2 regions of the Paenibacillus sp. FSL E2-0151 genome follow, and region 1 is predicted to be linked to the other one. Evidence: riboswitches for the same ligand, from Rfam matches in the RefSeq annotation. Region 1 holds a riboswitch; the other holds the start of a gene.
The links. Region 1 has a riboswitch for glycine ahead of gcvT (glycine cleavage system aminomethyltransferase GcvT). Riboswitches for the same ligand answer to the same signal wherever they lie in the genome.
Positions count from the first base shown of each region.

Region 2: another riboswitch for glycine. It lies ahead of sdaAB (L-serine ammonia-lyase, iron-sulfur-dependent subunit beta); the one in region 1 lies ahead of gcvT (glycine cleavage system aminomethyltransferase GcvT).

Region 1 covers NZ_CP150308.1:5,407,799-5,416,121, forward strand. Annotated here, with positions in the region: gene MHI55_RS24045 (mannitol-1-phosphate 5-dehydrogenase) at 1-674, opposite strand, end outside; gene MHI55_RS24050 (PTS sugar transporter subunit IIA) at 671-1,105, opposite strand; gene MHI55_RS24055 (BglG family transcription antiterminator) at 1,102-3,204, opposite strand; gene MHI55_RS24060 (PTS mannitol transporter subunit IICB) at 3,243-4,697, opposite strand; gene gcvH (glycine cleavage system protein GcvH) at 5,117-5,509, opposite strand; glycine riboswitch at 5,853-5,975, shown strand; gene gcvT (glycine cleavage system aminomethyltransferase GcvT) at 6,297-7,433, shown strand; gene gcvPA (aminomethyl-transferring glycine dehydrogenase subunit GcvPA) at 7,430-8,323, shown strand, end outside.
Region 2 covers NZ_CP150308.1:581,069-589,391, forward strand. Annotated here, with positions in the region: gene MHI55_RS02860 (collagen-like protein) at 1-1,527, shown strand, start outside; glycine riboswitch at 1,662-1,786, shown strand; gene sdaAB (L-serine ammonia-lyase, iron-sulfur-dependent subunit beta) at 2,066-2,755, shown strand; gene sdaAA (L-serine ammonia-lyase, iron-sulfur-dependent, subunit alpha) at 2,745-3,683, shown strand; gene MHI55_RS02875 (ABC transporter permease) at 3,949-5,163, shown strand; gene MHI55_RS02880 (helix-turn-helix transcriptional regulator) at 5,218-5,730, shown strand; gene MHI55_RS02885 (alpha-glycosidase) at 5,871-7,625, opposite strand; gene MHI55_RS02890 (response regulator transcription factor) at 7,853-8,323, shown strand, end outside.

The sequences.
Region 1 (8,323 bases):
TACGCAGCAACGCAGTGTCCTGTATTAACCGTGAACAGTTTACGTTCGATATACGGCTCCAGATCATCGACATATACGATCCCCTCAACCGGTTTGAATGCAGGAGCCATCTGGGAACGGTCCACCACCCACTCGTAAAAAGGCTCCACCTGTACATGCAACGGATCTTCATGATGCTGAATAGGTACAATCCGGTCTACGGCCGAGTCTGGAAAATAAATATACTGATCAGCAAGGGAACGTACGTCTTCATTGAGCAAAGCATATACATGTTCTTTCAATTGTGTACTGGCTCCAATTGCGTTCTCACAAGCAATAATGTGAAGAGGGTTTTGAGCAGGACCTGAATTCAGTCTTTTCTCAAGTCCTTTCGCAATGCCTGGTGCAATATGCTTTAGTACTCCTACACCCACTGCGGTTGTAATCAGATCCGCTTCCACCACGGTTTGGGCAACCGTCTCCAGCTGGGTTCCATCGATTGCATTTACACCTGTGACAGTCTCCTGATCCTTGCTCTCGTTAGCCAGTTCTACCGTATACTGCCCCTGTTGCTGGAGAGCTGTTACCAAGGTCTGATTCACGTCTGAGAAGACCACCTCATAACCCGCACGGGACAGAATCAAGCCGATAAACCCGCGTCCAATGTTACCTGCGCCAAAGTGTAGGGCCTTCATAGCTCCATTTCACTTTCCAGAATAGCAATAACTTCTTCGGCTGTTTTCGCCAGACGCAGGGCCTCCATATTCTCATCCTCAGCACAGATTACCGCGATGCTAGTCAAGATCTCCATATGTTCCCCGCCTTGAGCCGCGATACCAATGACCATATAGGCTTTTTCTTCGCCAAAATCAACACCTTGTGGATACTGAATAACAGAGATACCTGTGGATAAAATGAAAGCTTTGGATTCCTTTGTACCGTGCGGAATAGCCAGACCGTTCCCTACATAGGTCGAGACAATCTCTTCACGTTCAATCATCTTCTCAATGTAATCAGCGGTAATATGTCCCGCATCCTTTAGAATCTGTCCTGCCATACGAATCGCTTCGTATTTGTCCTGAGCCGTCGCATTCATGATGACTTTATCTGTTGTTAACATACTCATAATGGTTGACCTCCAATTTCGGTTTTACTGCGATAAAATCCAACAAGTTCCTGGGACAGGTAATGAATGAGTTCATCCCTGATTCCCTTTTCCAGCAATGTAATCATTTCTTCCTGTAATAACAGGGCGCTGATCTCACTGAGAACCTCCAGGCTTTCCTTGGATAATTCTCTGGGACCGAGCATCAAGAGGACATGGGTAACTCCTGCCGGATCATCCGGCGTACGAAGGAGTGGCTCAGTGAGCTGAAACAAGCTAATGGACGGCCTGTAGATCCCCTCACTGCGTGTATGAAACAGCGCAAGTCTTGTGCCGGGAATCTTCTGACTCCCCACTGCCTCACGTGCCTCCAACCGTTTTGCGACCTCCTCCGGTTCCTTCAACACACCAGATCCATGGAGTACGTTGCACATCGCATACACCGTTTTATAGAATCCGACATCTTGGTTATCCAGCGGATACACCTGAAACTTGCCAATAATTCGGACGATTTCAACTAAGATAGCTTCCATTCCGTCAGGGTCCGAGTAACGACTTGTCGTCTGAACCTCTATTTCACGGGGCTTATTATGCTGTCGTTGTAACGTTGTTGTTCGGATAAAATGACGCAGACTTTCGCTCTCTTCTGCTGTGAGCAATGGACTCACTTTGTAATACTGATGCTCATCCATCGGCAGATCAACAGTGGATAACACCAGATCATATTGATCTGTAGGTATACGGGCAGCTTCATACCAGGACACGCTGTCCATGATCCGAATCTCGGGAATCTCCTTGGATAATCGGCTGGAGAGCATACGTGATGAGCCGATTCCGCTTGTACACACGATGATCGCCCTGATCTCCCGTTTCAATGCACGTAACCTCTCGATGGAAGCCCCAAAATGCATGACCAAGAAACCAATTTCTTCATCCGGAACTTCTGTGCCTGGCCAAGCTTGATGCACGGATTGTTTGACCTCTTCGAAGAGGGAATCATAATCCTTGCGAATCTGCTGCAGTAGCGGATTACGAATCATCTGTTGCCCTTCAATTCGCTCCATGACAGGTTGCATATGACCAAGCAGACCTTCACGAAGCAAACGATCCTCATGAAAAGCGTAATGTGTTCTCGCCTGCATCTGATCAATCAGTGAATGTACCCTGTCCAGTAAAATCAAATCGTCTATTGGCAACAGCCGCGAAGAATGAATCCGCTGCTCTGTCTCAACTAATAGTCTGTGAAAATAAGCTTGCTCATCTTGGGAGAATGTCAGCCCCAGCTGGGTCGATAACACACCACACAAGCGGGAAGCCATATAAGGTGGAACCTTCATCTCATCCTGCTCTGCGACTTCATCTCCCGTGTTCTCTCGTGGAGACATACGGCCAATGTCAAAGCCTTTACGAATACGTACAACCGCTACGGATAATTGAATCAGCAACTTCATGTATTGGCGTTCCGGGATGTTCTCCAGCCATTCGATGTCTGGTTGCCATAATGCATTTTCGACCGTAAGCACATCACCGTGTCCAATCATATCCAGCAGTTTTTGGTTTACGATGGAGCCTCCCTGTTCTGGCTGTCTTCCGAATAGGTCCGACTCATCCAAAAATTCGAGAGCAAGTGCAGCTATGGCTGTGCGATGAATCGTCTCACTTCCGTTAATCTTGACGCCATATCCACGTCTGCGAACCAGCTTTAGTCCCGCCTGACGAATCCGTGACTCCAGATCGTCCAGATCAGTGGTTACGGTGGATACGGTCACTTTCAGATCCGAAGCCAAGGCGAGTAACTTTACAGGCTCCGGTTCATCCAGCAGGATGCAAAGCATGAAGAGCTTACGCTCTTCTGGCGTAAACTCTACATATTCTTTACCCTCTAGTTGCTGGCGCAATACAGCCAGATCATCGGAACTGGCATCGATTCGGATACCGGTTCCTGATTTTTTTTCCAGCCTCATGCCCAAAGGTTCAAGCCATTGTTCAATCATTTGCAGCTCCCGGTGAACCGTTCGGGTACTGACCTTTACTTCAACGGCGATTTCGCCGGCAGTGACTTCATGTGGATGCTCCAGCAGGAACTCCACGATTTCACGTTGTCTTTTGGTAATACTCATATCTCAGCCTCCGGCTCAGGGAAAACAAATGCGTGCAATTACTTCAGACGTTCAACGAGCGCATCGTATTCCGGGCTTTTTAGGAAGTTGTCGATGGATATATGTTCTGCGTTCGGCGCAACGGAGCGGGCACGATCGGTCAATACTTGTTGTGTGATCACCACGTCTGCATCCGGCGGGATATCACTGATAGCCGTATTGGTCACCGTAACGTCAATCCCCTCTGCCTTCATCTTCTTGCGTAGAATGGAAGCACCCATGGCACTTGACCCCATGCCTGCATCACAGGAGAAGACAATTTTCTTCACGTCTGTTTTGACGGTAGAAGAAGCCATATCTGCGGCTCTGTCTGCTTCACGTTGATTAGCCGTAATACCAGCGTTTGGCAGGGTTCCTTGACTCTTCATGTCTTTCATCCGACTGGATGCGGACTCCAGATCTTCGTCCTTTTGTTTACCCGTTTTCAGCAACACTGCTGCAACCAGGAAAGAAACGACGGCTGCTACAAGCACCCCTGCGAACATCGGCAGGTATCCACCTTTTGGTGTTAAGAAGAAATACGCGATAATACTACCCGGTGATGGTGCTGAAACAAGTCCTGCTCCGGTGAGCATGAATGTTAATGTACCTGCGACGCCACCCGCAATTGCGGCAAGAATCAGAATCGGTCTCATCAGAATGTAAGGGAAGTAGATCTCATGAATTCCCCCGAAGAAATGAATGATTACGGCACCCGGTGCAGAAGATTTGGCCATTCCGCGTCCGAAGAAACAGTAAGCAAGTAAGATACCAAGTCCCGGACCCGGGTTTGATTCAAGCATGTATAATACGGATTTTCCTAATTCTCTCGCTTGATCTGTTGCAATTGGTGTAAGAATCCCGTGGTTGATTGCATTGTTCAGGAACAATACTTTACCTGGTTCAATGATTAGGTTGACCAGCGGCAGCAAACCAAGATTCATTAAGCCCTGTACACCGGCAGATAATACTTTGCTAATCGCTTCTACAGCAGGCCCGATGCCCAGTAGCGCAAAAATCCCCAAGATCCCGCCAATAATACCGGCTGAGAAGTTGTTAACAAGCATTTCAAATCCGGCTTTAACTTTACCTTCAATGGATTTATCAAACTTTTTAATGATCCATGCTGCCAGTGGTCCGGCAATCATGGCACCGAGGAACATCGGAATATCACTACCCACGATGACCCCGATGGTCATAATGGCACCCACGACACCACCACGCTGACCATGCACCATCGTACCCCCGGTGTAACCAATTAACAGTGGCAGCAAATATTTGATCATCGGATCAACTAGCTGCGCAAGCGTCTCGTTAGGGAACCAGCCTGTTGGAATGAACAGAGCTGTAATTAATCCCCAGGCGATGAACGCTCCCATATTCGGCATGACCATACCACTCAGGAATCGGCCAAAACGCTGAACACCTACCCGTAGCCCACCTTTGGAATTGGACGATTGGTCCAAATTACTCATTGTATTATCCTCCTTGGATCAAGTGATTATGATTTATGAAAGGGGTATCATTTCTCCCCTGCTGTAATCCTAAGCGAGAATGCTCTCCTGTTCAATGAAATGAAAGCGTACTTTCGTCATGAACAATGATGACAACATTAGGTTATGTAATCGTTTTACTTGATGCATAATGGCTGAACCCATTGGTACACAAGGATTTTCTTGCCTATGACTTTTGTCATTTCCAGAATCATTTTCTAAACTATAGCTTGGTCCAATCAGGTGATTTACATCCACAATCTGCTTCATTCCACATTCAAAACCATTCTTGGAAAGCACAAAAAACCTGTGCAAGCATCCGGCTCACACAGGTCGAAACAATATGAAGCTCATATCATTTAATTATAAAATATATGTTAATAAGTACAAGTTCGTTGATACTATTCTTTCGTATGTTTCCGATACGCGTCTGCATTCATCAATGTAGACAATGCTGCTGTCAGATCTCCCTCAACACGGATCTCAATCATCCAGCCTTCCTCGTAAGGAGAGCTGTTCACAAGTTCAGGGGAGTCCTGCAACGAATCATTCACCGCAATGATTGAACCAGTGACGGGAGAGAACAAGTCCGACACCGTTTTGACCGATTCGATCGTTCCAATGCTGTCCTCTGCTTTTACATTGGTTTCAAGGTCAGGCAATTCCACAAACACAATGTCACCCAGCTGATGCTGCGCGAACTCGGTAATGCCAATACGTACAGTATCCTCCCCTACGGTTTGCACCCATTCGTGCTCTTCACTGTACAGGAAATCACTTTTCAATTCGCTCATCGATATCCGCCTCGCTTTTCATTAATGAGTACATGCGTTCTTTGACCTTAACCTTTTTCCCAGAACATAGCGTATGATATTTATGAATCAAATGTCAAGATACCTCACAATTTATTTGCTGAACACCTCTAAATCCTGTAACCGGATTACACTCTTTCTTCATATACTGGTGAATATTAGAATAGTAAGCGCAGTCTTTATAAATACACGAACAATAGTATCGAAAGAAAAATAAATATTCGGTTTTTAATTATTATCTATGACATCGTTCTTGACATCAGTAGTGGATTCACGTTTTAATGAGAGGAGTAAATGTGTTTATTGGACTATGTTATACCCGCGGATGAATGTAAAGGGAGAGATTACCCGTGACACCCGATTCGGGATGTACATGAGGTAACGCCGAAGGAGTAAACCACCGATAAGCGGGGGTGAATCTCTCAGGCAAAAGGACTTTTACGGGACGCAACTCTGGAGAGCATCTATTCGCCCTGTGCGGGCGTTATGATCACCCAAGGGGAAACCTGCTGCGCAACGCAGCGGGGTAACTCTCAGGTACAAGGGACAGAGCCTTAGAATACAGCGTGCTACTTGGCATGCCGATTCTTTGGCCTGTCCTTTTCCTTTTTCCCAAAAAACGAAAAACAGGATGTAGAACGGCGCTGCCATAGCTGCCCTTACCATACTTATCTGATGAAAATATCTAGCTGAAAATTTAAAAACACCCTGGTTCATTGATCCACGATTGTATATCCGGCCGGCTGACGGCCCATGACGAGGTGATTTGATGTCCGATTTGCTTAGAACACCACTCTTCCCACTGTATCAGCAATACGAAGGCGTACGGTGCATTGACTTTGGAGGCTGGGAGCTTCCGGTACAATTTAGCGGAATCCAGAAAGAACATGAAGCGGTACGCGAGCGCGCGGGACTGTTTGATGTATCCCATATGGGCGAATTCACGGTACAGGGTGAGCAGGCTGAAGCGTTTTTGCAACAAATGATGACCAATGATGTGACCACGCTGGTTCCCGATCAAGCCCAGTACACCCTGATGTGTTATCCAGATGGCGGTGTGGTGGATGATCTGCTCGTGTATAAGCTGGAAGATCAGCATTATATGCTCGTTGTTAACGCCTCCAACATCGACAAGGATTGGGCGTGGCTGCAAGAGCACTTGATCCCTGGCGTGAGCATGACCAATGATTCGGAGCAGACAGCGCTGCTCGCCTTGCAAGGTCCACTGGCTGTAGACATTATCGGGAAAGTTACAGATACGGATGTAAGCTCGATTGAACCGTTTCGTTTTGTGCAGGATGCTGAAGTATGTGGAGTAAAATTACTGTTGTCCCGTACCGGTTATACCGGTGAAGATGGCTTTGAGCTATATGTTCCTGCAGATCAGGCTGCTGTGGTCTGGAATGGATTAATGCAAGCCGGTGAAGGTCACGGACTCGTACCAACCGGACTTGGTGCCCGGGATACACTGCGCTTTGAAGCAAGGCTCCCCCTGTATGGACAGGAATTGTCGGCAACCATCTCTCCACTCGAAGCTGGCGTAGGTATGTTTGTGAAGCTGAATGCGGGACCTTTTATCGGACACGAAGCCTTGTTACAGCAAAAAACTGACGGGCCTGCCCGCAAACTGGTCGGCATCGAAGTGCTGGAGCGCGGTATTCCCCGCCCCCACTATCCGATTTACGCCGAAGGCGTACAGATTGGTGAAGTGACAACAGGCACGCAATCACCTACATTGAAGCGTAATCTGGGGCTTGCCCTCATCGACAGCAAATACGCTGCGCTGGGAACCCCGCTTGAGATTGAGATCCGCGGCAAGAAACTAAAAGCCGAGGTCGTGAAGACCCCTTTTCATAAACGGACACGTACGTCGAAGACACCTACTCAAGGAGCTGATCAAGCATGAGCAAGCACCGTTACATTCCCATGACTGAACAAGATCAGAGCGCCATGCTCGCAACCATCGGTGTGGATACGCTGGAGGATCTGTTTCAGGACATTCCAAAAGAGATTCGTTATCAGGGCGAGCTGCCCGTATCCTCCAAACTTGATGAATATGCGCTGACACGTCACATGTCCAAACAAGCTGGCGCCAACGCCAATTTCGAAACACACGCCAGCTTCCTCGGCGCTGGCATATATGATCATCATGTTCCTTCCGTCATCAATCATGTCATTTCCCGTTCCGAGTTTTACACTGCCTACACACCTTATCAGCCTGAGATCAGCCAAGGTGAACTACAGGCCATTTTCGAATTTCAATCCTACATCTGTGAATTAACCGGTATGGCTGTAGCCAATGCCAGTATGTATGACGGTGCAACAGCTTTTGCGGAAGCCGGTAATCTGGCCGCAGCGGCAACTCGTCGCAAACAGCTCATCGTATCCCGTACCGTTCATCCGGAAGCCCGTCAGGTATTGCAGGCATATGCGCACGGACTCCGTCTGGAGATTGTCGAGATTGGTTATAAGGATGGCGTCACTGACTGGGATGCCCTGCAAACCGCCATATCAGACGATACCGCTGCTGTCATGATCCAGAGTCCGAACTTCTTTGGTGCCGTGGAAAATGTGAAGCAGGCTGCCGACCTCGTGCATGCGCACAAGGGCCTGCTCGTTGTAAGTGCCAACCCGCTATCGCTGGGTCTGCTGGAAGCCCCAGGCAAGCTGGGTGCCGACATCGTTGTAGGTGATGCGCAGCCCCTCGGCATCGCCGCTTCACTCGGCGGTCCGACATGCGGATATTTCGCCGTGTCCCAGCCTCATATGCGCCGAATTCCTGGCCGAATCGTAGGC
Region 2 (8,323 bases), 2.3 Mb from region 1:
CGCACACTATACGTTGAGGAATTGTTTAATGTTTTGCCTAACCAGGTTATAACAAATGACTATTATGCAGATTTGGATGCATTTGAGTTTATATTTATCACAGGTGATGATGCGGAGGATGAAGTTCAGATTTCGGTATGGGGGAAAAACGAGAACGGTCAACTGGTAACGGCACATCGTTTGGTGTCTGAGGAATTGTTAGGAGCGAACCCCGGTCTAGTCGGGGTAACGGGTGCGACTGGAGCTACAGGGACAGCAGGGGTTGCGGGAACAACTGGTCCTACAGGGGCTACAGGTGTTACAGGACTGACAGGAGTTACTGGTCCTCCTGGAGGAACTACGGGATCGACGGGAGAGACCGGTGTCACTGGGACCACGGGGGAGACAGGATCTACCGGAGTGACAGGAGTCACGGGCGCTACTGGAAGTACGGGGACCACAGGAGAGACAGGGCTTACCGGAGTGACGGGTGTTACTGGGAGTACAGGAATAACAGGAACGACTGGAGTCACCGGGAGCACAGGGGAGACAGGGTCTACTGGAGCCACGGGGATTACCGGGAGCACGGGAGAAACAGGGTCTACTGGAGCCACGGGGATTACCGGGAGCACGGGAGAGACAGGGTCTACTGGAGTGACGGGGATTACCGGGAGCACGGGAGAGACAGGGTCTACTGGAGTGACGGGGATTACCGGGAGTACGGGAGGGACAGGGTCTACTGGAGTGACGGGAGTTACTGGGAGTACGGGAGAGACAGGGTCTACTGGAGCCACGGGGATTACCGGGAGTACAGGAATAACAGGAACGACAGGGGTCACTGGTGTTACAGGTGCAACAGGCGTAACGGGAGTAGCGGGAACGACCGGAGTCACTGGTGTTACAGGAGCGACAGGACTGACGGGAACAACTGGAGTCACTGGTGTTACAGGAGCAACAGGACTGACGGGAACAACTGGAGTCACTGGTGTTACAGGAGCAACAGGACTGACGGGAACGACCGGAGTCACTGGTGTTACAGGAGCAACAGGACTGACGGGAACGACCGGAGTCACTGGTATTACAGGAACAACAGGAGTGACTGGGGCTACCGGTACGACAGGTGCCACGGGATCAACTGCAGCTTCGGCTCCGGCAGACTCTTCCTTGTTTGCTGATAGCCAGACCACGGCGTTGGGTCTTTCATTAGTAGCTGAAACAACGATTCAGACACTTAATGTACCTGTAGTGGCAGGTCAACGCGTGAAAATCGATAATAGTACACAAGTAGCAATAGTTGTAGGGTCTAACTGGAGTATTGCGTATAACATTAATCTGAGACGTAACGGAGTTTTAATTAATCAATTGCAACTCTCACGAACCGGTAATGCTTCGGGAACGTTGAGGTTTCTTTCCTCCAACACTTACGTGGATACATCCCCGACTACAACGACTAATGCATACACGATAAGTATCCAATTTACGACAACTAGCAACGTCACGAGTGCCTCAGCGGAAGTGAGAAATCTGAATGCTATTCGTTTCAGTTAAAATAGACATCGAACTTATGATAATTACACGTTACTTTTGTTGACATATATGATATTGTACATTACTCTATGGGTATACTTGATCAAAAATTTAGAAATATACCAATTCGAATCGAATTAAGATAATACAGCGGATGATAACGAGCGGGAGAGACCTGGGTTAGCCGAGCCAAATGGCTAGTGTTCAGGCACCGAAGGAGCAAGCTGCTGCGCACCCGGCGCAGTGGTTAATCTCTCAGGTAAATGTACCATCGTTGGACGCAACTCTGGAGAGTGCGCGAACTGCGCCACCCAAGGGGTATATGATCAGTCAGCCCGGTGAACTTGTCTGTAATCGCAGGCAGTGCACCCTTGTCGTGAGACACTGCTGATCATGAAACTCTCAGGTATCGAGGACAGAGAGAGGGCCTAAGGCCTTCTTCTGTCCTTTTTTGATGTCATCATACCTAAATAAGGGACATTGTGGATGAAACTCCTGGATCGAAATGACGAATACATTTTACAAATATGAATCATGATTAATAATGGAGGGTTACAAGGTGCGATTTAAAGATGTTTTCTCAATTATTGGTCCGTCGATGACGGGGCCTTCAAGTTCACATACAGCTGGAGCGGCAAGGTTAGGGAGAATTGCTCGACAGTGGCTAGGATGTACGCCAGATCGTGCCCGGCTGACGCTGTACGGTTCATTTGCAGATACGTATCAGGGGCACGGAACAGATCTGGCACTGATCGGCGGTCTGCTGGATTATGTCACAGACGATCCGCGTATCCCGGATGCAGAGCAATACGCAGAGGAAGCGGGCATGGAGGTTGAGTTTTATACAAGTGGCCTACCTGCTCCTCATCCTAATACGGTCAAAATTGAGTTGTGGCATGGAGAACGTGCCTGCTCCTTAATCGGTGCATCCATTGGTGGTGGAAGCGTATCCGTGCATTCGATGAATGATTTTCGTGTTCAGATTAGTGGTGAGTTTCCAACACTCGTTCTGCGGCATGCGGATAAAGCGGGCGTACTCGCGTCAGTGACGTCCACGATCAGTTCATCCGGGGTTAACATCGGGTATATGCAGGTGGACCGGAAAGCCCGTGATGGCGAAGCGCTTACCGCGATGGAAATGGATGGTGTGCCTAATCCTGATATGCTCAAGCGTCTAAGGGAGCTGGACCATGTATTGGACATTCGTGTTATCGATTTGAAGAGAGGAGTTGATTCGGATGCGGTTTAAACATTTGCACGAACTGAATACGATCTGTACAGCGGAATCCAAAACCATTGCTCAGCTGATGATCGAGGAGCAAGTTCAGGAGACCAATACACCGGAAGCGGATGTTGTGAAGCAGATGTCTGAATATTATCAGGTGATGAAGGAAGCGGTACGCAAAGGGTTAACGGAAGATACGACATCACGCAGTGGATTAACAGGTGGAGACGGCAAAAAAATGGCCGAGTACATTCGCAAGGGTGAGACTTGCTCAGGAGATGCTTCCGCACTTGCCATGGCGTATGCCCTGTGTGTATCTGAAGTGAATGCCTCCATGGGTCGGATCGTGGCTACACCAACAGCCGGTTCCTGCGGCATCATCCCGGGTGTGTTTATCAGTTCACAGGAGCGATTTGGCTGGACGGACGAACATTTGGTGAACGGGTTGTTCTGTGCGGGAGCAATTGGTTATGTTATCGCCAATAATTCATTTATCTCCGGGGCCGAAGGTGGCTGTCAGGCGGAAGTGGGTTCCGCTATCGGCATGGCTGCGGGTGCCATGGTTGAACTGCGTGGAGGTACACCGGAACAGGTTGTTCATGCCGTTGGTTTGGCGTTAAAAAATACACTGGGCCTTATCTGCGATCCGGTCGCAGGCCTTGTTGAAATCCCGTGCATCGTCCGTAATGGACTGGGTGCAGTTACGGCGCTGGCTGCGGCTGACATGGCCCTGGCCGGAGTGCGTAGTGCCATTCCGTCAGACGAAGTCATCGATGTCATGCTGGAAGTAGGCAGTGCAATGCCGAGCCGCCATCGGGAGACAGCCCAAGGTGGACTGGCCCAGACACCAACCGGCCGCAAAATGATGCAGAAGTTGGCTAAACCAAAGGCAAAGCGTGCCGAGCCTGAGCCGGAGTCCCCTGCTGAAAATGACGTAGAAACTAAGGCATAAATCGGATTGATATGAATTAAATCTAACGCTAACTTGTGGAGCCTGCCTTTAGCCTTGATTATTAAAGGTGAAGAAGAGTCCTTACATGATATGAAAAGCCGGTACAAATCTTCCTGGTGAAGAGATGTATCGGCTTTTTTTGTCTTTTTCCAACGAAGAAAAACAAAAACATTGACGATCTATATATCGGTTAGATATATTAATTGTTGTCATATATCAATACGATATATATAGGAGCGAAACAAAATTAAAGGAGATGGATAGAATGAAAGGTATTTTCCAGACGAGTCTGCTGTTTTTGAAAAACGGAGCCACCATTGTAGGTTTAATTACGGCTGTGCTGTTTCAGGTTTTTTTTAACATCATCTGGCTTAGCGGATACGACCAGGTTAACGAAAGAATGACTCAATTGGCTGTCACCATCGTGAATGAAGATGGGGTAGCGGCTGAACCGGTGGCCGAGTCTCTGGCAGCGGGCCTGAATTTCGAGGTCAAAACATCTGAATCGATGCAAGAAGCGAGACAGATGTTAACGGACCGGGATGTGTACATGATTATTGAGATTCCATCAGGTTTCATGCAGCAGGCAGAAGACTTGTCAAAACCGATGACAGTGAAGTATGTGATGAACGAATCAAACGTGGCTACCGTGAAAAGTGTGATGCAGAACGTAGCCGCACAAGTTACAGCGACATTGAACCGTGAAGTACAACAGGAGGTTATTCACGGAGTGCTGAATCAATCCGGTATGACTGCTGATCAGTCCGATGCGCTTGCGGTAGGGTTATCTTCACGCGTGGAGGCAGAGGTGGAGCGACTGAATCCTGTTGATAATTTTGCTTTCTCGATGGTACCGATGTTGATTGTAACGGCTACGTTTACCGGAGCGATGTTGCTAAGCATGAATCTGCAAAAGGTTTCTGGTGAACTGAGTGGCAGGGCAGGGAAATGGGAGCGCTTCTGGGCACGTAACATTATTAATCTGGGTGCGGCATTTATCGTCTCACTCGTTGGATCGGGGATGATGCACATTATGGGGGTATCGTCAGCAGCCAGTTGGTTCATGTTATGGCTGTTCCAGTTGCTGGTCACCATATCTTTTATACTCATGGCTCAGTTGAGCTTGTTGTTGCTTGGCAATGCTGGGGCTTGGTTAAACAGTGCGTTGTTGCCTCTGCTGATGCTGTCCTCGGGATCAACGATTCCGCGAGATGTAATGCCTGACTTCTACCAAGTGATCGGTCATTATCTGCCAGCGACTTATGCCGTAGAAGGGATGATGAACCTTGTGCTCGGAGGAAACGGAATTGGCCGGGATGCGATGTTGCTCGCCGTAATCGGTGGTGTAACACTGACTCTGGGTGCGCTTTGCATCTGGATCAGACGCTCCGGCCCGGTACGTTCTGAAGCTCGTAGGGAGGACCAGCCTGCTGCTGTGCCTGTTGCTCTGAAAGCAACCGTTTCGTCATCTGATCATTGAACAAGGGGTACTGATTGTGATACGTTAAGGGGAATGGAAAGGAGCGGTACACCGATGAACACGCAGCATGTCATCCTCGGAATACTGCACAATCAGCCAAGTTCCGGATACGAGATCAAGCAGTACTTTGAACAATATTTTTCATTTTTCTTTGATGCCAGTTTCGGCACCATATATCCTACACTTGCGAAGATGGAAAAGTCAGGATTGCTGACTAAGGAATCGGTGAAGCAGGAAGGGAAACCTGATAAGAACGTGTATTCATTGACCCCTGAAGGAGCAACGCAATTTCACGCCTATTTAATGAGTCCTTTGGAAGCTGAGGTATTTCGTTCTGATTTTCTGATGCGGTTGTATTTCGGAGAGTTGGCGGATGAAGATACCGTAACGGGTTGGATATCCAGCCAGTTGAAGCGAAAGGAAATGTTATACGCTGAACTTCAGCGCCAGATGGAGGAATTCGGCGAACGTATTTCGCCTGCACAGCGTCTGTGTCTGCAAGTGGGGCTTGTACAATATGAGGCCACCATCCAGTTGCTCAAGGAACAGCTGGTTCGGCCAGAGTAATCCATGGCCATAATGAATAACGTCAAAATCAAATAGGTGCTCCACAGATCAGGAACAGATCTGGGAGCGCCTATTTCGTTTGATATGCCGATGAACTGAACAGACTCCAGTCTTGCATATGAGCAAGTATAGCTTGGTGTTTATATGAGACTAGTACTCAGTACGGCATATCCATACGCGGGCAGTTCAATGGCGAGTATGCCATCTTCCTTGGCAGTACGATGGTTTCCGCCGAATAACTCGGTCCATTCCTCGTCACCAGCCTCCAGCTCGACAATAGCCGTCTCTTCTGATCGATTGAACAGAACCAGAATGCGTTCCTCCTCATTTTGTCGCTCAAATACCAGTTGGCTGCCATCGGGACGAGCCTGCAGGAAACGAACGGTGCCTTCTGCACGCAGGGCAGGATGAGCATGACGTAGGGAGATCAGTTTCTGATAAAAGTTAAACAGCTCTCGGTCCTGCTTTGCTTCATCCCATTCCATGCATTTACGGCAGCCCGGATCATGTTCGCCGTCCATGCCAATCTCGTCTCCGTAATAGATACACGGAGCACCCATATAACTGAACTGGAATAACGCAGCCAGCTTCATCTTGCGCTGGTCACCTTCACACAGCGTGAGCAGCCGCGGGGTATCGTGGCTGTCCAGCAAGTTAAACGCCACTTCGCTGGCCTGAAGCGGATAACGGGATAACTGTCGCCCGATGGAGTTTGCGAACTGTTCGGCGTGCATCGTATTTTTCACCAAGAAAGCATTCACGGCATCGGTAAACGGATAGTTCATGGACGCATCGAACTGGTCACCTTGCAGCCAGGAGGAAGACTCGTTCCATACTTCGCCCAGAATATAGGCCTCCGGATTAGCCGCTTTGACTACACGGCGGAAATCACGCCAGAATGCATCGTCCACTTCGTCTGCCACATCCAGCCGCCATCCGTCCGCACCCACTTCCTTGATCCAGTACTCGGCAACCTCCAGCAGATAGGCCTTAACCTCAGCATTCTCCGTATTCAGCTTTGGCATATGCGCTTCGAATCCGAATGTCTCATACGTTGGAATGCCGTCCTTCACGTCCAGCGGGTATTCATGTACATGGAACCAGTCCTTGTATTTGGATTGTTCTCCGTTCTTCTGCACATCAACAAACGGAGCAAATGTCTTCCCGGAATGGTTGAACACGGCATCCAGCAGTACGCGAATTCCACGTGCGTGGCACAGCTCGACCAGTCGTTTCACGGTATCTGCGTCACCAAAGTGCCGGTCTACCTGCAGGTAGTCTTCGGTATCGTATTTGTGATTGGTGGTGGCTTCAAAGATGGGTGTGAAGTAGATCGCATTAATGCCAAGATCGCTGATGTAATCCAGATGGTCAATCACGCCCTGAAGGTCACCGCCGAAGAAATTGAAAGGTGTCGGCTCACCACCCCACGGCTCTACCTTTTCCGGACTAATATTTGGGTTGCCGTTGGCGAATCGTTCAGGGAAAATCTGATAAAACACCGCGTCCTTAACCCATGCAGGGGGTGTGAATACAGCTCCGGCATGAATATAAGGGAACTGGAACATACGACCCGGATCGTCCGGTTCTTTTTCCTGGAAGTCCGTTTCGGTCATCCAGATCTGTTCGTCTCCGTTTTTGAGCAGAAAAGAGTATTTCAGTCGGTGGTAGGGAGGTTTCACCTCACCCTCGAAGTAATCGAACATGGAGTCAGAGGTGAACTTTGTTAAGGGAACCAGCGCTTTGGTTGCATCCCACGCATATTTATCCCCGGTCAGGGCATGTACCTCGGTCAGATCATTCTTTTTGGCACGCAGGCGCAGATGGATTGTATCTTGGTCATAGGCATAGGCCCAGTTTCGTTTCGGTTGATGATAAATAGCTTCCAGCAACATAATGATTTCCTCCCGTCAGGTGTAGCACTGATATGTACTTGGTAGACTTGATTAATATGACATTCCCCACGTTAATGGATAAGCTATAATTAGCATGTATGGTAACGTAAAGGACTTCAACATTTGCTCAACAAGACATGAATCCATATGATATAGACAGCTTTTATCATGATGATGCTCAGATATATCATTAACCCATTGGGGGCAGAAAGGAAACGAATATTCGGATGAAAACCAAACTGTTATATATTGAAGATGATACGGAAATTGCGACTTGGGTCAGAGCCGATCTGGAGGAGCGCGGTTATGAGGTGGTATGGCTCGGCAGTGGTGAAGGTGCAGCGGAGGCTGCTGTCGGTTGTTCACTCATTATTCTTGATGTCATGCTGCCTGGGCTGGATGGATTTACGGTGGGCCAGCGACTGAAAAAAGAACATCCCGCCGTGCCCATTGTCATGCTCTCGGCCAGAACGTCCATTGACGATAAGTTGCACGGTCTTGATTTTGCCGATGACTATGTGACCAAACCATTTCACCCCGATGAACTGGCTGCCCGGATTGAAGTACAACTGCGTAAGGCAGGAACAGCGGTCTCATCGGATACAGCCCTGAAGCTGGATCATCTCTCCATCTATGAGAAGGACAACCGGATCGTCAATGAGGAGACGGGAGATGAGATTATTTTATCGGGAAAACAG